2 linked regions of the Desulfatitalea tepidiphila genome follow. The protein of the gene in region 1 interacts with the protein of each later gene in a pairwise test. Links are inferred from orthologs where the notes say so. Each region holds a gene or a part of one and is shown in the gene's direction. Other genes may lie near its edges.

Evidence for each region.
Region 2: the proteins of DFT_RS03320 (region 1) and rlmB interact in binary tests that used the Escherichia coli proteins (3 or more experiments, as listed by UniProt). The link is inferred for Desulfatitalea tepidiphila from one-to-one orthologs.

What each region holds. Positions count from the first base shown.
Region 1 is NZ_BCAG01000001.1:765,493-776,062, reverse strand. The notes cover bases 5,344-8,165. They hold DFT_RS03320 (bifunctional ADP-dependent NAD(P)H-hydrate dehydratase/NAD(P)H-hydrate epimerase), read left to right. Parts: upstream 5,344-5,875; coding sequence 5,876-7,456; downstream 7,457-8,165. Other genes in these bases: DFT_RS03315 (aspartate kinase), read left to right, coding at 7,470-8,165; DFT_RS03325 (pyridoxine 5'-phosphate synthase), read left to right, coding at 5,344-5,853. Also shown: mazG (nucleoside triphosphate pyrophosphohydrolase), read right to left, coding at 1-389; DFT_RS03345 (CvpA family protein), read right to left, coding at 368-898; DFT_RS03340 (PhoH family protein), read left to right, coding at 1,193-2,320; DFT_RS03335 (HD family phosphohydrolase), read left to right, coding at 2,335-4,752; rRNA maturation RNase YbeY, read left to right, coding at 4,652-5,104; more of DFT_RS03325, read left to right, coding at 5,134-5,343; more of DFT_RS03315, read left to right, coding at 8,166-9,242; pyrF (orotidine-5'-phosphate decarboxylase), read right to left, coding at 9,479-10,222; DFT_RS03305 (HDOD domain-containing protein), read left to right, coding at 10,514-10,570. UniProt on the Escherichia coli protein: Bifunctional enzyme that catalyzes the epimerization of the S- and R-forms of NAD(P)HX and the dehydration of the S-form of NAD(P)HX at the expense of ADP, which is converted to AMP.
Region 2 is NZ_BCAG01000003.1:978,806-989,408, forward strand. What follows is about bases 4,907-7,761. They hold rlmB (23S rRNA (guanosine(2251)-2'-O)-methyltransferase RlmB), read left to right. Parts: upstream 4,907-5,885; coding sequence 5,886-6,638; downstream 6,639-7,761. Other genes in these bases: DFT_RS08930 (YicC/YloC family endoribonuclease), read left to right, coding at 4,907-4,915; DFT_RS08935 (DUF370 domain-containing protein), read left to right, coding at 4,946-5,203; gmk (guanylate kinase), read left to right, coding at 5,210-5,815; icd (isocitrate dehydrogenase (NADP(+))), read left to right, coding at 6,905-7,761. Also shown: DFT_RS26955 (D-sedoheptulose-7-phosphate isomerase), read left to right, coding at 1-424; bifunctional D-glycero-beta-D-manno-heptose-7-phosphate kinase/D-glycero-beta-D-manno-heptose 1-phosphate adenylyltransferase HldE, read left to right, coding at 479-1,966; DFT_RS08915 (UDP-glucuronic acid decarboxylase family protein), read right to left, coding at 1,998-2,954; DFT_RS08920 (Trm112 family protein), read left to right, coding at 3,167-3,349; DFT_RS08925 (DUF4416 family protein), read left to right, coding at 3,431-3,982; more of DFT_RS08930, read left to right, coding at 4,034-4,906; more of icd, read left to right, coding at 7,762-8,131; DFT_RS08955 (ComF family protein), read left to right, coding at 8,092-9,027; peptidoglycan editing factor PgeF, read left to right, coding at 9,037-9,858; DFT_RS25750 (dihydroorotate dehydrogenase electron transfer subunit), read left to right, coding at 9,915-10,603. UniProt on the Escherichia coli protein: Specifically methylates the ribose of guanosine 2251 in 23S rRNA.

The sequences.
Region 1 (10,570 bases):
TCCTGCTGTTTAAGCTCGCGCCAGCGCTCCTTCACCTGGGCGGCGTTCTCCAATTTGTCCGATCCGAAGACATGCGGGTGCCGGTGAATCATTTTCGCCAAATTTCGGGCCAGGACATCGGTGGGCGAAAACCGCCCTGCCTGCTGGTAGAGATACATCAGAAAAATCACCTGAAACAGGACGTCGCCCAACTCTTCGAGAATCGCCGGCGTGTCGTCGGACTCGATGGCCTCGACCAGTTCGAAGGCCTCTTCGATGAGATAGACGGTCATGCTGCGGGGTGTCTGTTTTCGGTCCCAGGGGCAGCCATTATCCCCACGCAAGGTCGCAATCAGCTCGAATAAGGCGGCAAAAGTCGGGGTGGGCGTCAACTCTTTTTGCGTTGCCACGATTGTTTCAATTCCTTTAAATGTTCGCTGAATAGCTTTTTCATGTCCACGGAGGCGACCCGAACCATGGTCGTACTGATCACCATGGTGTGCCTCACGATCAGGGAATCTCTCAGCAAGCTGGAATTTTTAGGTAAAAATGCAGTCAGCAGGATCACGATGACCGACACGATGAGAACCCCTTTGAGGGTTCCGAAAACCAGTCCGCACAGCCGGTCGGTCCATCCCAGAAAAACGATATTCATCAGGTACTTGATAATCACACCGACGGCACTGACCGCCAGATAGATCCCCACGAAGAGGATCAGACATCCGAGGATATTGGCATAGCTCGGGTCATCGATCCATCGCCGGAGAAATTTTGCAAGCCACGGATAATAACTATAGGCCGCGTAAAATCCGGCCACCACGCCGACGATCGATGACAGTTCCTTGATCAACCCTCTGAAAATTCCACGAACGAGGCAGAATCCGATGATGGTTGCCAGGACAATGTCGAGCAGGTTCACGGGTCACCTGAGTATCTTTGGCTGTTTCGCGAATCACCGGCGAAGCCGGCAGTTAAAGAAAAGGGAAACGCTAACAGAGGCCATGGCATTGGTCAAGTAGCTTGCGCTCAAAACAGGGACTCTAACTGAATGCTATTCATTAGATCCGGCCCGGCTTTCATTAAAAATTGAAATGCTGTTTGCATTCAGCAATGAAGTTTTATATTCTCCACAGTTATCTCATGCCGATCATGGCAGGGTGACATCTGATTCAAGTCAGCAAGACCAAAGGAGCGAGTCGAACCAAGGCGGCCCATGAGCGTTTCCGACTACCAAACCAAGATCACGTTCAGTGACGTAGAACTGTCGCGACAGCTGTTCGGCGAGCACAACGGCCATCTGCAACGCATCGCCCAGGCGCTCTCCATAACGATCCAGGCGCGCGGCAGCACGGCCCATTTGCAGGGCGAGGAAATTTCCGTTCGATTGGCCCAAAACCTGATGACCCAGCTGTATGGATTGCTCAAAGCGGGTTACCCGATTTATGCCACGGATATCGACTACGCGATACGCGTTCTCAGTGCGGACGATCGGGCCAGGTTGAAGGACATTTTTCTCGACACGGTTTACATTACGGCCAAAAAACTGGCCATCACGCCCAAAAGCCGGGCCCAAAAAGAGTACATCGATGCCATCCGTCAGCACGATATCGTTTTCGGCATCGGACCGGCCGGCACCGGCAAGACCTACCTGGCCATGGCCATGGCCGTGGCGTCGCTGTCCAAGGGCCAGGTGAGCCGGATCATCCTGACCCGCCCGGCAGTGGAAGCCGGCGAGGCTCTGGGTTTTCTGCCCGGAGACCTGGCCGAGAAGGTCGATCCCTACTTGCGCCCCCTGTATGATGCCCTGCACGACATGCTGCGTTTTGAGAAGGTCACCAGTCTGATGCAGCAAGGCGCCATCGAGGTAGCCCCCATCGCCTTCATGCGCGGGCGAACCTTGAACGATTCGTTCATCATTCTGGACGAGGCTCAAAACACCACCTCGGAACAGATGAAAATGTTTCTCACCCGCATCGGATTCAGCTCCAAGGCGGTCATCACCGGAGACATCACCCAGATCGATCTCCCTCCCCACAAGACATCGGGATTGATCGAAGCCAAGGATATTCTGGCCGATATCGAGGGGATCCGAATGGTCTTTTTTTCCCAGCGGGATGTCGTACGCCATCGGCTGGTACAAGAGATTATCCAGGCTTACGAGTCAGCGACGGACCGCAAAGCGCTGACCCCAAACGGCGTCTATCAACGCCAACCCATCGGCCAACCCATGGATAGACCGGAGCCATCGAAAATCGATCGGTCCCAAACTGGTCCATCGAAAATGAGTCCACCAGAGATGGGCCAGATAGACCAAACGCTCCATTCGATCCTGGACAAATAGGCAGACGCATCGCCATGAGTGCCGACCCCAAGCGCATAAAAATCTCTCCCGACACCCTGGAAAAACGCCTCAAGTGGTTGATGCTGGTCCTGGTGACTGTGATTTTCTTAATCCTGTTGGCACCCAATCTTGTGGTTCATCGACAATCCTATGACCTCGGGGATATCGCTGATCGCGACATCAAAGCATCGCGCGACTTCTTCGTCGAAGACCGGGCCGCCACCGAAGCCAACCGTCAACACATCATCGAACAGATTTTGACGGTCTACGACCACGATCCTCGGATTGCCGACCAGCTGACCGAAAAGGTGCGCACCGCCTTCGCCAGGATGCGCAAATCCCTTACAGAGCTCGAGAGCACGATCATAACCCCACCGGCCGACAGCACCGATGAGACTCCGGCGACGCCACCCACGGTCGATACCGCCAGCCAGCGCCTTGAAAATGCGATGATGGTGCAAAAAGAGACCTTCGCGACCCTGCTCGGCATCGACATCAGCCGGGGCGCTTTCCGGTTGTTGATCAGCGAGGGGTTCGCGCCGCCCATTGCCGAGACCATCATCCGCATCGTCACCGATATTTTGAACAACGGCGTGGTGGCCAACAAGGAAATCCTGCTCAAAGAGGTCGACAAGGGCATCCTCCTGCGCGATGTGGTCTCCCAAAAAGAGACGACCGTCTATTCACTGCGACAATATTACGGTCCGGACCAGGCCAAAACCATGGTGCGCATCATTGCCGAGCCACTGGTCAAAAATTTCAATTACAATGTGATCAACCTGATCGTCGATGTCAGTCAACAACTGCTCTACCCCAATATCACCCTGAATCATAACGAAACCGAGGCCCGCAAAAAGAAAGCCCTGGCCGATATCAAGCCGATCATGTACAAAATCAAGGCCGGCGAAATGCTGCTGCGCGAAGGCGAACGGGTATCGGCGGTCCAACTGCTCAAATTGCGGGCCATGGAGGACCAGCACGAATACCGGCACGTCTTCACCAGTGCCCTGGGTGCCGCCCTCGCCCTGATCACGCTGATCCTGGTGCTGTACGTGCTCTATTTTCATCAACCTCGATATGCGCGTCACAACACGACGAAAAACCTGCTTTTCATGTCCCTGATGCTGGTGTTCGTCATGGTGATGGTGAAAATCGGAGTCGTCCTCTCGACGGCACAGTTGTTCGGCGGCATCTTCTCCATCCCAAGCAGTTCGGTCGTCTATGCCATACCTGTTTCGGCCGTCAGCATGCTGGTGTGCCTGGTCCTCGGATTCGAAATGGCCATCCCTTTCGCGCTGGTTTCGGCCGTCTGCACCAGTCTGTTGTTTGGCGGCCGCTTCGACGTGTTCCTATTCTTCGTGATCCCCAATGCCATGGCCGCCTATTGGGTCCAACGCTGCCGGGAGCGTAAAGTCGTCATATCGGCGGGTACCAAGGTGGGATTGATCAATGTATTGCTGGCCATTGCCTTTGGCTTCTATAATTCGAGTTACGGCGGCATTAACCTCCTGTGGGACGGCGCGTTCGCGTTCGTCGGCGGCATCACCGCCAGCGTCATCACCTTGGGTGTCGCGCCGTTGGTGGAGATGCTTTTTCGCTATACCACGGATATCACGTTGCTCGAGCTGGCCAACCTGGACCGCCCCATCCTGAGGCGGTTGATGATCGAGGCGCCGGGCACCTATCATCACTCGGTCATTGTGGGATCGATGGTCGAAGCGGCCGCCGCCGAAATCGGTGCCAATCCGCTTCTGGCCAAGGTATGCGGGTACTATCACGACATCGGAAAGGTCAAGAAGCCGCTGTACTTCATCGAGAATCAAACCGACGGACGCAACAAGCACGACAAGCTGGCCCCTTCCATGTCGAGCCTGATTCTGATCGCTCATGTCAAAGACGGCATCGAGATCGCTCAAAAACAGAAACTGGGCCAGATCATCATCGATACGATCCAGCAGCACCACGGCACCAGCCTCATCCACTATTTCTTTGAAAAGGCCAAACAGCTCAAGGGGGAAGACGCCGTAAAGATCAACGACTTCCGCTATCCCGGTCCCAAACCGCAAACCAAGGAGGTCGGGCTGGTCATGCTGGCCGACGTGGTCGAAGCCGCTTCCCGCACCCTGGAAAACCCGACCCCGGCCAGGATTCAAGGACTGGTGCAGCACTTGATCAACAAGGTCTTTTCAGACGGACAGCTGGACAACTGCGAGCTGACCCTCAAGGATTTGCACAGTATCGCAAAAAGTTTTAATAAAATATTGTACGGCATCCACCATCACCGCATCGAATATGCCGATTCCGGCGCCAAGGAGAGCAGCAAGGTCAAAAATGGCAGTACTGATCGACAACCAACAGGAAAAGCACCCAATAAAGATCAAAGCCGTTCAAAAGAGCGCCCGGGTCATCTTAAACGCCTTGGGCTGTCCTGACGGCGAACTGTCGCTGGTGTTGGTCGATGATGCGCAGATCGCCCGCCTCAACGAAATGTACCTTCAACACCAGGGTCCTACCAATGTCATCTCTTTTCCCATGCGGGAGGGTGAGCATACCAATATCCATCCAGAGCTGTTGGGGGACGTCGTCATATCCATGGACACATGCGCCGAAGAGGCCCTGGCGGCGGGCATGGACACGGAGCTACGCTTCTATGAACTTTTGATTCACGGCATCCTGCACCTGTTCGGCTACGACCATATTCATTCGGAGGATGAAGCCCGGGTGATGGAAGCCAAGAGCCGGGAACTTTTGGCGCTGATCGGGGCATCGCCGTCACCTGAATAATCCGAAAGCATTTACCAGGGGGGAATACTATGGCCGGGTTAACAGTATTGGTGGACCATATCGCCACCTTGCGCGAAACCATGCAATCGCCGCGCCCCGACCCCGCGGCGGCCGCACTCCTGGCCGATATCGGCGGTGCAGATGGCATCGGCGTGTATTTGCGAGAGGACAGGCGTTACGTCCAGGAAAAGGATGTGCGCCTCTTGCGCCAATCGATCCACAGTCGATTGGTGTTGTATATGTCGGCCAGCCCCGAGATGGTGGGCTTTGCCCTGGACGTCCGGCCCGAAAGGGTGGTGCTCATGCCGCCGATAGACGAGGAGGATCAAGGCGACAACGGCATGACGGTGCGCACCTATGACAAAAATCTCCTCGAGGTGGTCGACACCCTGCAGAGCAACGGCATCAGTGTGGGTATCACCGTCGCACCGGCACCGGAGCAGATCAAGGCCGTACACCAGGTGCATGCCAACTGGGTGCAGATCTTCAGCGGCCGACTTGGTGCGAGTAAATCTCCGGCCTCCCAAGGCCAGGAGTGGGACAAAATCGTCGATGCAGTCAAAATGGCCCATCGTCTGAGGCTTCACATCGCCGTGGGCGGCGGGCTCGATTACCGTCTGATCAAGCTCTTTTCCGGATTGTCCGAAATCGATGAATTCAGCCTGGGCCGCAGCATCATCGCCAAAGCCGTTCTGGTGGGCATGGAAAGGGCGGTGCGGGATATGGTGGCGTTAATTCGTTCATTATGACAAAAGGCGCAGGAGGGCTCCCATGCGAATTTTAACAGCGGCTGAGATGCAAACCATGGATCGCCTGACCATCGATGAGATCGGCATTCCCGGCCGATTGTTGATGGAAAGCGCCGGCCGTGGCGCCACCCGCTGTTTTCTCGAACGGATCTACCGTGCCAGGGGCCGGGTCGGGGTCGTGGCTGGAAGGGGCAACAATGGCGGTGACGGCTTCGTCATGGCGCGTCATCTCGCCCAGCGAGACATCGAGGTAGAGGTGTTTTTGCTGGCCTCGCGTGACCGCGTCGGCGGCGATGCCCAAACCAACCTCGCGTTGCTGCAGGATCTAGGGGTTCCCGTCATCGAGATGCCGGATGACGCCGCCTTGGCCGCTCATCAGCGTCGCATGCGCCACATCCATTACTGGATCGACGCGATCTTCGGCACCGGCCTGAACGCCGAAGTGCGGGATTATTTCCGTTCGGTGATCGACTTCATCAACAGCCTGAACCGCCCCGTGTTCGCGGTGGACGTGCCATCGGGTCTTCACGCCGACACCGGCCAGCCCTGCGGTATCTGCATTCGTGCCGCGGCCACGGCCACCTTCGGCTTTGCCAAAATCGGCCACGTCATCCAAGCCGGACAGAGCGCCTGCGGCGTGGTGGACATCATCGATATCGGTATCCCGAAGAAAGTCGCCGACAGAAGCACCCCGCGCCATCATCTGGTGACGGGCGATCTCGTTCAAACGATCCTTCCCCGGCGTCGACCCGACTGTCACAAGGGCGACACCGGCCATGCATTGGTCGTCGCCGCCTCCCCGGGCAAGACCGGCGCGGCGGCCATGGCCGCCACTTCCGCCCTGCGGGCCGGCGCCGGGCTGGTCACTCTGGGAATACCCCAACGGCTCAACCCGCTCTTGGAGACCATGGTGATCGAGGCCATGACCCTGCCGCTGCCCGACAACAGTGGCGGCGCCCTGACCGAAGCGGCCTTCGACGCCATTGTGGACATATCAAAAAACATGCGTTCCATCGCCATCGGCCCCGGCCTCGGAACCGACCCCGAAACCCGGGCTCTGGTCCATCGCATGGTGCGGCACGTGCCCCTTCCCATGGTCGTCGATGCCGACGGCCTCAACCATCTGGTGGGCCACCTGGAACTATTAAAAGAACGTGACGCAGCGACCATCCTCACGCCCCACCCGGGTGAAATGGCACGGTTGATCGGAACCACACCGGCCCGGGTTCAAGCGGACCGCATCGGTGCCGCACGCGATCTGGCCGTGCAATGCCGCATCCATGTCGTTTTAAAAGGCGCCCGTACCGTTATCGCCGATCCCGACGGCGTGGTGTGGATCAACCCCACGGGCAACCCGGGTATGGCCAGCGGCGGCATGGGAGACGTCCTCACGGGCGCCGCCGCCGGACTGCTGTCCCAGGGGTGCGCTCCCCTGGACGCCGCCATCTCCGCGGTTTATCTTCACGGGTTGGCGGCCGATTTGCTGGCCGCCGATGCCCGGCAGGGGTTCCTGGCCACGGATGTCATGAACGCCCTGCCCCGGGCCATCCAAACTGCCCTCGACGATCCCATGCCGCCCATCGTCAACGGCCCCTGGTTGTAAGGCGCCTGCCGCCATGAAATGGGACATCGTCACCCATTCACCGGAAGAGACCCGGGATTTCGGTTGCGCTCTGGGTCAGCGGATTCGACATGGCCTGACCATCCGACTCAACGGCGACCTGGGCAGTGGCAAGACCTGCCTCGTCCAGGGGCTGGCGCGTGGACTGGCCGTGCCCGAGGGATACGACATTACCAGCCCGACCTACACGCTGATCAACGAATACCCCGGACGCATGCGGTTCTACCACGCCGATCTGTACCGCCTCGAAGCCGGGGTGGACGCCGAATCCCTGGGTCTCGGCGAGCTGTTCGATACACCGAGCGTCCTGGCCGTGGAATGGGAAGAGCGACTGGATGAAAGCGAATGGCCCGACATCTCGCTGAAGATCGAATTGCTGACCCGGGACGACGAAACCCGCCGGATCCGCCTAATTGGATATGGACTTGAAACCGACAATTTGATAAGGGAGACGCTCGAAAATTGGAGCCCGACCGGTCTCAGGACACCGGCGTTTCGGTGTAACCCCCCATCAATACAACGTCTAAAAGGAAAGCGTATGGCGTTAGTCGTTCAGAAATACGGCGGCACCTCGGTGGCCAACATCGAGCGGATCAGCAATGTGGCACGTCGGGTTGCCAGGACCTACGACCAGGGCAACGACGTGATCGTCATCCTGTCGGCCATGGCCGGCGTCACCGACGGCTTGATCGCCCTGGCCCATCAAGCCGTCGAGGAACCGGACAAGCGGGAGATGGATGTCCTGCTGGCTACCGGGGAACAGACCACGGCGGCCCTTCTGGCCATGATGCTCAGGGCCAAAGGGTACCAGGCGCAATCCATGTTGGGTCACCAGGCCGATGTGGTCACCGACTCCGCTTACGGTAACGCACGCATCATAGAGATCGGTGCCAAGCCATTACGCAAACTGATCGATAGACACACGATCGTGGTGGTGGCCGGTTTTCAGGGGTATGACATCAAGGGTAACATCACGACCCTCGGCCGAGGCGGCTCGGACACTTCGGCCGTTGCCATTGCCGCAGCCGTCAAGGCGGACGTTTGCGAAATTTATACCGATGTGGACGGCATCTACACCGCCGATCCCAACATCTGCCCTAAAGCGCGCAAGCTCAAATCGATCTCCTATGACGAAATGCTCAACATGGCCAGCCTGGGGGCAAAAGTACTGCAGATCCGTTCAGTGGGATTTGCCAAAAAATATGATATTCCCGTGCATGTTCGTTCATCTTTCAGTGAGGAGGAAGGTACCATGGTGGTCAATGAAGATTCGGGCATGGAGCAGTTGTTGGTGTCCGCTGTGTCGCACGACAAGAATCAGGCCCGCATAACCATCACCAAGGTCCCTGATCAGCCTGGGATCGCGGCGAAAATCTTCTCCCCCATATCCGAGGAAGGCATCGTCGTGGACATGATCATACAGAACACCCGCCAGGGCGGAAAAACCGACATGACCTTCACGGTGCCCAAGGTGGATTTCAAGCGCACGATGCAGATTACCCAGAAAGTGGCCGGGGAGATCGGCGCCGAAGAGGTGATGGGCGATACCGACATCGCCATGGTCTCGGCCATCGGAGTCGGCATGAAAAACCATTCCGGCGTCGCCTCGGTGATGTTCAACACCCTGGCCCGGGAGAACATCAACATCCTGATGATCAGCACCTCAGAAATCCGCATCTCCTGCGTGATCGAAGAGAAATACACGGAACTGGCCGTGCGCGTGCTGCACACCGCCTTCGGCCTCGATGATGAAGAGACGCAGGTGTGACGGTGGCGTCCGGAAACGACTTATAAGGAACGATTTGACCAAAAACCGCAAACGCTCGGCCGTCCAATGAAGGTGCCCCGATTCAGTCCCGATCAATTGTTACTGGTCTTGCTGGTGGGTCTGGTCATTGCCGGACTGGGGGTGTGGCGCTACGTGACACTCCCATGACAGTCTCCCTGGATTAGATTTTCCGCGCAACTCGGATATCGGGTAAGTTGGCCATTTGTGGATGGGCGCTATAGGCGCTTGTCCGCCATCGCGGCCAGCGTGGCATCGATCTCCTCGCCAATGCGTTGAGCCGCTGCCACCGGATCGTCCGCATCCCTGATGGGACGCCCCACGACGATATAATCGGCCCCCCGGGCGACGGCCATGGCCGGGGTCACCACACGCCGTTGATCGTCCGCGGCACCCGATCCCCAATCCGGCCGAATCCCGGGCGTCACCGCCAGAAAGCCTTCGCCGAGCCGGGATTTGATCTCGGCGGCTTCAAGGCCGGAACACACCACACCGGCGCAACCGGCGGCTCTGGCCATCTCGGCCTTGAACATCACCATTCGCCGACTGTCATCGGCCAACTCCCCGCGATACCCGGCCCCACGTAAATCCTCGGAAGAGACGCTGGTCAATAGCGTCACGCCCAACACGTCCACTTTGCCCCGGCTTCCCCGCACGGCCGCCTCGAGCATGGAGAGACTTTCGCCACAGTGCACCGTGGCCAACTCCACACCCATCGCGGCGATGCGCGCCATGGCGCGTTCCACCGTGGTGGGAATATCGTGCAGCTTCAAATCCAGAAAAACAGCGACACCCGCACGGTTCGTCAACCAATCGACCAGGGCCGGGCCACTGCTGATGAACAACTCCAATCCGACCTTGAACATGCCCACGTGTCCACGCAATCGCGACACCAGTTTTTTGGCATCGGCGGCCGTGGGCACATCCAGGGGAAATACGATACGTTCCTTACCTTTTTTCATCGACCAAGCATCTTTCTGCCGTTCAATGCCCTTTTCGGATCCGGGCCCCGTACATCAGGGAAGACGAAAAGTCGATCACGGTCGATTTGAAACGCCCACCGATGGCGGCCGGGCCGGTCGGCAAGGCCGGCAACCCTGCGCAACGGCTAAAAAAAATTGAATATTCAATCGAAATTGTGATAATTAGCAATTTAACGGTTGAACTTCAAAGCATTTTTATATTGAGTGTCCATCCAGCCATGACCGTCACCCCATGTGGCGGTCTTGAATCCTTGAAGGTTGAACCCATCGATGACAACGTCACAGCGATACCATGTAGCTGCGGGGAGCTTTTACACCAGTGCATCG
Region 2 (10,603 bases), on another replicon or contig:
CGCCGACGCCCAGCATTTCGCCGCCGAGCTGATCGGTCGTTTCGAAAATGAGCGGGCGGCCTGGCCGGCGGTGGCCCTGACCACCGATACCTCGATTCTGACGGCCGTTGGCAACGATTACGGTTTTGACCAGGTATTTGCCCGTCAAGTGCAAGGGTTGGGGCGGTCCGGCGACGCGCTTATCGGCATTTCCACATCGGGGAATTCCGGCAACGTGATTCAGGCCGTTCAGGAAGCCAGAAAACTGGGAATGTATACCGTGGGGTTGCTGGGCAAGTGCGGCGGCGCCATTAAGCCGCTGGTGGATTCGGCCATCGTCATCGACGATCCCGCCACTGCGCGCATCCAGGAGGCCCATAGTTTTATTCTCCACTACTGGGCCCTGGTGATCGAAAACCGCATCTGCGCCGCACGGTCAGAGTAAAAACCACGCTCAGGCGCAACCGGCATAACCGACTCAGGTACCCTCATGCAGAAAATGCCAATCTTATTTGAAGAAGCGGATATTCTCGTGGTCGGCGACGTGATGCTGGACCGCTATGTCTGGGGCCAGGTCAAACGCATATCACCCGAAGCGCCGGTACCTGTGGTACAGGCCCAGCGCACCACGGAAACCTTGGGCGGCGCGGGCAATGTGGCATATAATCTGGCCGCTTTGAATTGCCGGGTGAGCCTCATCGGTGTGTGTGGCGCGGACCCGACCGCTCGATCGCTGCGCGATCTGCTCACCGCCAAGAAGATAGACGATCTTCTGCTCGCGGATCCGGCGCGGCCGACGACCACCAAGACCCGCATCATGGCCCATAAGCAACAGATACTCCGCCTGGACGACGAGCAGGTCCGTCCCATGGATGCGGAGATCATCGCCGGGATTCGAAATGCCTTTTCAACCGGATTGGAGCGCTGCAAGGCGGTGGTCCTTTCGGACTACGGCAAAGGCGTATTAGCGGAGACTTCTTTTGTCCAGGAGATGATTCAGGCCTGCCGCAGCCGTTCGATTCCCGTACTGGTGGATCCCAAGGGCATGGATTGGCAGCGCTACCGCGGGGCCTCGGGCGTTACCCCCAATACGGCCGAGTTGGAGATGGTGGCCGGTTCTGCCCTGGAGACCGATGAAGCCGGATTGATCGCTGCGGCCGAGCAGACCCGAGAACGTTACGGCCTGGAATGGTTGCTGGTTACCCGCGGGGCAAAAGGCATGTGCCTCGTCCGGTCCGATACGACACCGCTTCTCATTCCAGCTCAGGCACGGGAAGTTTTTGACGTGTCGGGTGCCGGCGATACGGTCATCGCCACCCTGGCCGCGGCGCTGAGTGTCGGCACGCCGCTGGCCGATGCCGCCCGGATCGCCAATCAAGCAGCCGGGATCGTTGTCGGCAAGCTGGGCACCCAGCCCATCCTGGCGTCTGAGCTGGCTACGGCCCTGCACTTCAACGACCAGCGTCGCTTTTTTCCCTATTCTGCGGCCAAGTTGTCCGATGTGCCGGCTGCCACGGAAAAGATCGGCCAGTGGCGTGCCGCTGGAGAACGCGTGGTTTTTACCAACGGCTGTTTCGATCTGCTGCATCCCGGCCATATCAGCCTGCTCTACAAAGCCCGCTCACTGGGCGATCGCCTGGTGGTGGGGCTCAATACCGATGCCTCGATCAAACGGTTGAAGGGCAGCGGCCGTCCGATATTATCGGAACACGATCGTGCGGCCATGTTGGGCGCCCTGGCATGTGTGGATTTGGTGGTGGCCTTTGACGAAGATACGCCCATCGAACTCATCAAAGCCTTGCAGCCGGATATTTTGGTCAAAGGATCGGATTACAAGCCCGACCAGGTGGTGGGTAAAGAGGTGGTCGAGTCGTATGGCGGATCGGTCCAACTGGTGGATCTCGTGGAGGGCTACAGCACCACCCGCTTGACCGAGAAGGTGATCTTGGAATATCAGCGGCGGAGCACCCGAATTGACGCCAAGTAGCAAGTTGACCAGACCAATCCACCTGCAAGGGCTACCGGTTCTCCTCTTCGAGCAGCCGTTCAAAGTAGGCAATGGTTTTTTTCAGCCCCTCATCCAGGCCGACCACCGGTTGCCATTGAAGCTCCTTGCGAGCCAGCGCGATGTCGGGTTTGCGTTGGCGTGGATCGTCCTGTGGTAAGGGTTTGTAAATCACCTCGGAAGCGCTGCCCGTTAACTCGATCACCTTACGGGCCAGTTCCATGATGGTGAACTCGGCCGGGTTGCCCAGGTTGACCGGTCCGATCATCTCATCGGAAGAATTCATCAACCCGATCAATCCCTCGATCAAGTCGTCGACATAACAGAATGAGCGGGTCTGTTGCCCCTGACCGAAAACGGTGATCGGCTCGTTTTTAAGGGCCTGCACGATGAAGTTGGAAACCACCCGGCCGTCGTTGGGGTGCATGCGGGGACCATAGGTGTTGAAGATGCGTGCCACTTTGATTTTCAAGCGATGCTGCCGGTAATAGTCGAAGAAAAGAGTCTCGGCGCAGCGTTTGCCCTCATCGTAGCATGAACGGATGCCAATGGGATTGACCCGGCCCCAATAGGATTCCGGCTGGGGATGTACCTCCGGATCCCCGTAGACCTCGCTGGTGGAGGCCTGGAGAATCCTGGCCCTCACCCGCTTGGCCAAGCCGAGCATGTTGATGGCGCCGTGGACACTCGTTTTGGTCGTCTGCACCGGGTCGAACTGGTAGTGGATGGGTGAGGCCGGGCAGGCCATGTTGTATATTTCGTCCACTTCGAGGTAGAGTGGAAAAGTCACATCATGCCGGATGAATTCGAAATCGGGATGATTCAGCAAATGGCGGATGTTGCGTTTGGTGCCCGTGAAGCAGTTGTCCACACACAATACATCATGGCCCTGTTCAAGCAGCCGTTCGCACAGGTGGGACCCGAGAAATCCACAACCCCCGGTGACCATGATCCGTTTGGACAGATGCATCTGCTTCCCCTTTTCTGCTTGAGGTATCATTATTTCGGTCCGATTGCCTTGTAACCGATTTTCACCCTGAAGTCCATGTCCCCCGGCGGTGTTTGGTGCTTGTGTATATTTTAGAATAAAATGCAGAATACTTGGATGTATCGCTTGGTGGTTGCACTTTTGATAGAAGTATGGAAAATAACGCTTCCATCAACCCACGAGAAGGAGGGACCATGGCCATCGATCAACATTTACTGGAACTCCTGGTTTGCCCGCAGTGCAAGGGGGATATCCGTTTGAATGCCAAAGGGGACGGACTGATTTGCGATGCATGCAAGTTGGTTTACGAAATCAGGGATGATATTCCGATCATGCTTATCGAAGAAGCCAAACCATTGTCCGAAACCGCTTCATGACATGCATTGCCTGATGGGTCTCTCTGGCCCCGACCGCTTGTTGTACTTTAAAAGCCTTTTTCAGCGGGAGGCAATGTTGCCATGAGTCTGCCGCAGCCGCCTCAACCGGCCAAACTGATCGTCGGCCTGCTTTTGAAAGAGCAGTCCCTGGTGCCGGAGCTGGCCGAGGCACTAGAGACTGAATTTGGCGCCATAGACATGGTGAGTCCTTGGTTTACTTTCGATTATACCAAATATTATGCATCGGAGATGGGGCAACCCTTGCACCGCCGCATGCTCGTCTTCGAGGAATTGATGCAACAGCATGCGTTGGCCCAAATCAAGCTGACGACCAACCGCATAGAAAACCAGTACGCGCGTGACGGTAAACGACAGGTCAATCTCGATCCCGGGTATCTGCTGTATGAGCGATTCGTCCTGGCTACCGGTAAAAACTACACGCATCGCATATATATAGGTGAAAATATTTATGCCGATCTGACCCTGATCTATCAACAGGGCCAATACCGTGCGTTGTCCTGGACCTATCCGGATTATGCGGATGACCAGATGCGCCGGTTTCTTCTGAAGGTCCGTCAAAAATACGGAGCCGATTTGAACCGCAACGGGGCGGGATTGCAGCTCGGATCATAAAACCCCGACCTGTCTCGATCCTTAATACTAATCAAACGAGAGCGAGATCCAATGCTCAAAAGCATGACCGCATATGCCGGTGCCGAAAAATCCGAGGGAGAATTGACCGCCAATGTCGAAATGCGTTCCTACAACAGCCGCCATCTGGATCTGGCCGTTCGAATGCCGCACGGCTATGCGGCATTAGAAGAAAAGGTCAAGGGCAAGATTGCCACCGCGTTGGTTCGCGGCCGCGTCGAAGTGCGCATCTGGGTCAAGGATACCTCCGAGCAGGCGTGTGCATTCGAAGTGGACAGCGCAAAAGCCAGGGCCTTTCATGCGGCCGTAACACGCCTGAAAACCGAATTGAATCTGGCCGGAGAGTTGTCGCTGGATCGTCTCATCGATGTCAGCGGGATCATCCAACCGGTGGAAGATTGCACCGCCACCGATGCTGCCTGGCCGCTGATCGAGGCCGCCTTGTCGGAAGCTTTGGCCTCCCTGGATCAGATGCGGCTGCAGGAGGGCAATCACATCGGGGAGGATTTCGCGCAGCGTCTGGAGCTGATTGAAACACACTTGGACGCGATCGAAAAAGAGTCAGCCGGGCTGCCGGCTCTTTATCGTGATAAATTGACATCCCGCATCGAATCCCTGACCCAGGGGGTGGTCGAACTGGATCCGGTTCGCATCGTCCAGGAGGTGGCCGTAATGGCGGACCGCAGTGACATCTCCGAGGAGATCGTCCGGGCGCGCAGTCATATGCTGCAGTTCCGGGCCCTGGTGAAGGGGCCAGAGCCGGCCGGCCGGCAACTCAATTTTCTGTTGCAGGAATTCAATCGGGAATTTAATACCATGGGATCCAAAATCGGACAGGCCGACTTGGCCCATTCCATAGTGGCTGTCAAAGCGGAGATCGAAAAACTGCGCGAACAGGTGCAAAATATCGAATAAGCCTCGGACGAGAGGGAAAAAGAGGGGCGGATGGAAAAAAACCTGCTCAATATCGGATTCGGCAACACCGTAGTGGCCGAGAGGGTGGTGGCCATCGTTTCACCCAACTCATCACCCATGAAACGGCTCAAGGACGAGGCCCGGGATGACCATCACTTGATCGATGCCACACATGGCCGGCGCACCCGTTCGATCATCATCATGGACAGCAACCATATCGTGCTGTCGGCCATCCAGGCCGAGACCATTTCCCAGCGTTATGAAATGCTCAAAGAGGCCGAAGAGTAAGTGACCATGCACACATGGACCGACACAGATTCCCACGCCCGGACCAACCGCTCAGGAAAACTCTTCATCGTCTCGGCCCCTTCCGGCGCAGGCAAGACGACGTTGTGCGGCATGGTCAGGCGCCATTTTAAAGACCTGGCGTATTCCATATCCTCCACAACGCGCACACCAAGACCAGGCGAGCGTAATGGGATCGACTATTTCTTCGTGAGCCGGGAAGTATTTGAAGATGGGATCGCACAGGGCCGTTGGGCGGAGTGGGCCGAGGTGCACGGCAATCTATACGGCACATCGGCCCAATGGATCTCACAAGCCTTGTCTGAGGGCAGGGATATTCTCCTGGATATTGACGTCCAGGGGGCCCGCCGGCTGCTCACCCATTTCCCGGATGCGGTTACTATCTTCATTTGTCCCCCCTCCATGGCCGACTTGGAACAGCGTTTGAGGCAACGGGGCGATGACGACGAAGCCACCATCGCCCTCCGGCTGCGTAACGCCCAAGCCGAAATGGATCAGAAGGACATGTATCGACACGTCCTGGTCAATGATGATTTGGACCAGGCCAAATCCGAACTCATTGCATTAATTGACAGCTACCGATCCCCAGCTTGAAAAATCAGTTCATTCACTTACGTTATATCGTAATACAGGGATCGGATGACAGGCGAATGGTTCATATTCAATGGATGTGCTTTATGGATACCATCCGGTCCTGGAGGCGCTGCGGGCGCGACGGCGCCGGATCGGCAAGGTATGTCTCGGGAAGGGCAAAGGTGCCCCGCGGAGGCAGGCCATAGCCGATGCGGCTGGTCAAGCGGGGGCCGCAGTCGAATGGATCGCCGCCCAGCAGATCACGGCCATCGTGGGGCACCCGCGCCACCAGGACGTTTGTGCCCAGGCGTCGCCCTATCCGGTGGTCACACTCGAAGCTCTTATGGACGAAATCACCAAGTCGAGCCGCCCCCCATGGCTGCTGCTGCTCGATCAGGTGGTCGATCCGCAGAACCTGGGTGCCATGGCAAGGACAGCCCACTGTGCGGGCATGCAGGGGATCGTCATACCCAAGGATCGTTCGGCGCCGCCATCGGCTGCGGCCAGTAAGGCCTCGGCCGGTGCACTGGAGCACATGCGCATTGCGTATGTGACCAATCTGGTGGATGCCATAGTAAGATTGAAAGAAAAGGGCATGTGGGTGGCCGGTGCGGATCGAGATGGTGAACAGTCCATTTTCGAGGCCGATCTGGCGGGACCTTTGGCCATCGTCATTGGTGGTGAAGAAAAAGGATTGCGTCCCCTGGTCCGGAAACACTGTGATTTCATCGTCTCCATTCCGCAGACCGGTCCGGTCGGTTCCCTGAATGCTTCGGCGGCGGCGGCCGTTATCGTCTACGAATCCTTTCGGCAGCGCCTCGTCGCATCGCGGCATGGCGACTGAGCGCTCGTTTAGCCACAAGATTCCAACGAGTGACCGGCCACAAATAGGCAAATTTGGTTGAGATCAAGGCGTGCGAAAAATTTTACCGCAGGCATATAGTTGATATTCCGAGGATAAAATTTTGAGTAGAACGCAGATATCGGGCAAATTGGCCATTTGTGGATGGGCACTGACGAGTGCCCGTTCAGATATCGGGCCGATTGGCCATTTGTCGATGGGTTCTCACTATACCAACTGCAGCGCGACAGAGGAGGTCGACGATCAATATGGAAAACAGGCAACCTCAGAAAATTAAACTGAAGGCAGACGGTGCACTCGATGTTCCCGAGACCCCGATCATTCCCTTTATCGAAGGCGACGGCATCGGACGCGACATCTGGCCCGCTACCCGGCTCGTCCTGGACAAAGCCATCGAGGCGGCTTACGGGGGCCGGCGCAGAATCGAGTGGCATGAATTGCTCGTGGGAGAGAAGGGTTTTCATGAAACCGGCGAATGGCTGTCGGAGGAGGCTTTGGCGGCGATTCAGGACCATGTCGTTGCCATCAAGGGACCGATGACGACGCCCATCGGCACCGGGATCCGCAGCTTGAACGTGGCCATTCGGCAAAAGCTGGATCTCTATGCCTGCGTGCGTCCGGTCCGTTATATCCATCCGGTGCCGAGTCCGATGAAATCACCGGAAAAGATCGACATGGTCGTGTTCCGGGAGAACACCGAGGATCTGTATGCCGGCATCGAATGGCAGGCGGGCAGCGATGAGGCGCGCAAGGTCATCGACTTTTTGAATACCCAGATGGGAACGGAACTCTCGGGCATGACCGGCATCGGGATCAAACCGATCAGCGAAAAGAACACCAAAAGGCTGGTGGCCATGGCGATTGCCTATGCCGTCGAACAGGGGCGTAGCAGCGTGACCCTGATGCACAAAGGCAACATCATGAAATTCACCGAGGGCGCTTTCAGCCGCTGGGGCTACGAAGTCGCCAGGGAACGGTTCGCCGAGCAGACGCTTACCGAGGCGGATCTCTACGACCAGCATGGCGGACGACGCCCGGAAGGCAAGGTGGTCATAAAGGACCGCATTGCCGATATGCTGTTCCAGCAAGTGCTGCTGCGGCCCGACGAGTTCGACGTCATCGCCACCCCCAATCTCAACGGGGATTATATTTCCGACGCGCTCGCGGCCCAGGTCGGTGGGCTCGGTATGGCGCCGGGCGCCAACATTGGCGATACGTGTGCGGTGTTCGAGGCCACCCACGGCACGGCCCCCAAGTATGCCGGCCTGGACAAGGTCAATCCGAGCTCCCTGATCCTGTCGGGCGCGATGATGCTCGATCACATGGGCTGGAAGGAGTCTGCTGACAAGGTCAGGAGGGCATTGCAGGCCACTGTAAAAGACGGGATCGTGACATACGATTTGGCGCGACAGATCCAGGGGGCCAAGGAGGTCAAGTGCTCGGCGTTTGCAAAGGCGATCACCGAACATCTATAGGGCATGTGGACCTCGATTCGAGGTTCTCATCGCCCGACGGCGGGTTTTCGCCGCTTTGCAAAGGTCTTGGCCAAGTGTGCCGCAACCTGATCCTCACCTTGGGCCAAGCGCTCTTTCCGGCGACCTGCTATGGGTGCGGCCAACTGTTTGGTTTGCCTCGCCCGGCATCCGGGAATCTCCTGGCGAACCCCGGCGACACCGCTCGTTACCATCCGAGCGACGAAGTGTTGCGCGGCTTCTTGTGCAAGTCCTGTTTGTCCCGCTACGAGGCGGCGATTTCGCCGCTTTGCTCGCGATGCGGGTTGCCCTTTGCGTCGTCTCAGGCTGTCGACCATGTCTGTGCAGAGTGCCAGGTTCGACCACCTGCCTACATCATGGCGCGGGCCAGCGGTGTGTATAATGACGTATTGAAAACCATGATCCATCATTTCAAATATGGCGGTCGCGAACACTTGGCCAGACCCCTGGGGCGGATGATGTGGCGAACCTTACGTGAAAACTGGCAGCCCGATCAGATTGACCGGGTCGTCCCCGTGCCCCTGCACACCAGCCGTTTGCGATACAGGGGATTCAATCAGGCGTACGCCTTGGTTCGCGAATGGCCCAGGTTGGCCGCCCATGGCGATTGGCGCCTTTCCGGCGATTGGTTGGCCCCTGACCTATTGGAACGCCGTCGCCCCACCCAGCACCAGACCGGTTTGGACAAGGGACAGCGATTGGACAATCTTTCCGATGCGTTCGGACTGGCCAAAGGGCATGCCATCCGTGGCCTAAAAGTCTTGCTGGCGGATGATGTCATGACGACCGGTGCCACCGTGGAAGCATGCAGCCGAGCGCTGCTAGACGCCGGCGCGCGGGAGGTGCATGTGCTTGCCGCGGCCCGGGCGGTACGATAGGCGGACGCGATGCGCTGGGTCCAACGCCATGGCTTGAGATATCTGCAATTCGCGCAACTGGACGCGATTCCGGGATTGTGGCACGGCATCTTCACGCGCTTCTGCATGGATGGACGGGAAGGTTCGCCCTCTGCTTTCAATATCGGGTTGAACGTCGGCGATTCGGATGCGAGGGTCCATCGTAATCGGTATCGCATGTTGGATGTTTCGGGATGCCGAACCGCCGTTTTTGCACGGCAAGTCCACGGTCATCAGGTGGCCCTCTGGCAATGCCCCGCGGCGGACCATCCGAAGGGGCAGGGGCGTGATGTGGTTTACCTGGAAGGCGATGCCCTGGTGACCGACCAGCCTGGGGTGGCGCTGGTCATTCAGACCGCTGATTGCCAAAGCGTGCTGTTGGCCGATCCGGAACGGGGCGTGATCGCCAATGTACACGCCGGATGGCGGGGGAGTATCGCCGACATCGTGGGGCGCACCGTTGGCACCATGGTTTCGCAATTCGGTTGTCTGCCCGAGAACATTGCGGTTGGCGTCGGTCCTTCGCTGGGGCCTTGTTGCGCCGAGTTCATCAACTACCGTGACGAGATCCCGCCTGTTTACTGGCGCTATAGAGGGGCGGGCGATCGTTTCGACTTCTGGCGTTTGAGCATCGATCAGTTGGTCAGCGCAGGCGTACCGGATCATCAGATTGCGTTGTCGAACATCTGCACGCGATGCAATACATCCACCTTTTTCTCGCATCGGGGGGAGGCGGGCAGGGCCGGCCGGTTTGCATCGGTGATCCTGATGGAGAGTCGATTGAGAGAATCCAACACAAGGGAACTCAAATGATCCAGCAGCAAGCAACCGTATTATGGAATCAGCCTGTGGGCCCCGGATGTTACCGGATGGGTTTGGCGTGCACCGGCGGATACGAGGCGGCCGTGCCGGGCCAATTTGTCATGCTCCAGGTCGAACCGGGATTGGCCCCGTTATTGAGACGCCCCTTTTCGATCTTTGCGCTCATCGGCGACAGGGATCGTCCCAAGGGCATCGAATTGCTATACAAGGCGGTCGGGAAAGGCACCCTCAAGATGGCCCGGATAGAACCTGGCCAGCGCGTCGATCTCCTAGGTCCACTTGGGCGGGGGTTCAGGGTGAACGTCGGTGAGTCATCGCAGATATACCTGGTCGCCGGCGGCATGGGGGTGGCACCGATTCATTTCCTGGCAACCCATCTCAAACAGTCAGGAGTCGATACAACCGGGTACAGACTTTTTCTTGGCGGCCGGTCGCGAGCCGATGTGTTGTGTCGAGATGAATTCGTCGCCATGGGAATGCCGGTGACGGTGACCACCGACGATGGCAGCAGTGGGGAACAGTGCTTGATCACCGATCCATTGGAGGAAGCCGTGCGACGCAAAGCGCCGGATATGATTTTCGCCTGCGGACCTCACGGGATGTTGCACTGCCTTGCCGGCATGGCCAAGCGTTATCATGTGGCCTGCCAGCTCTCCATGGAAACGATGATGGCCTGCGGGATGGGGGCTTGTCTTGGATGCGCGGTGCCGATGGCCGAGAGCGGGCAAGGGTACCG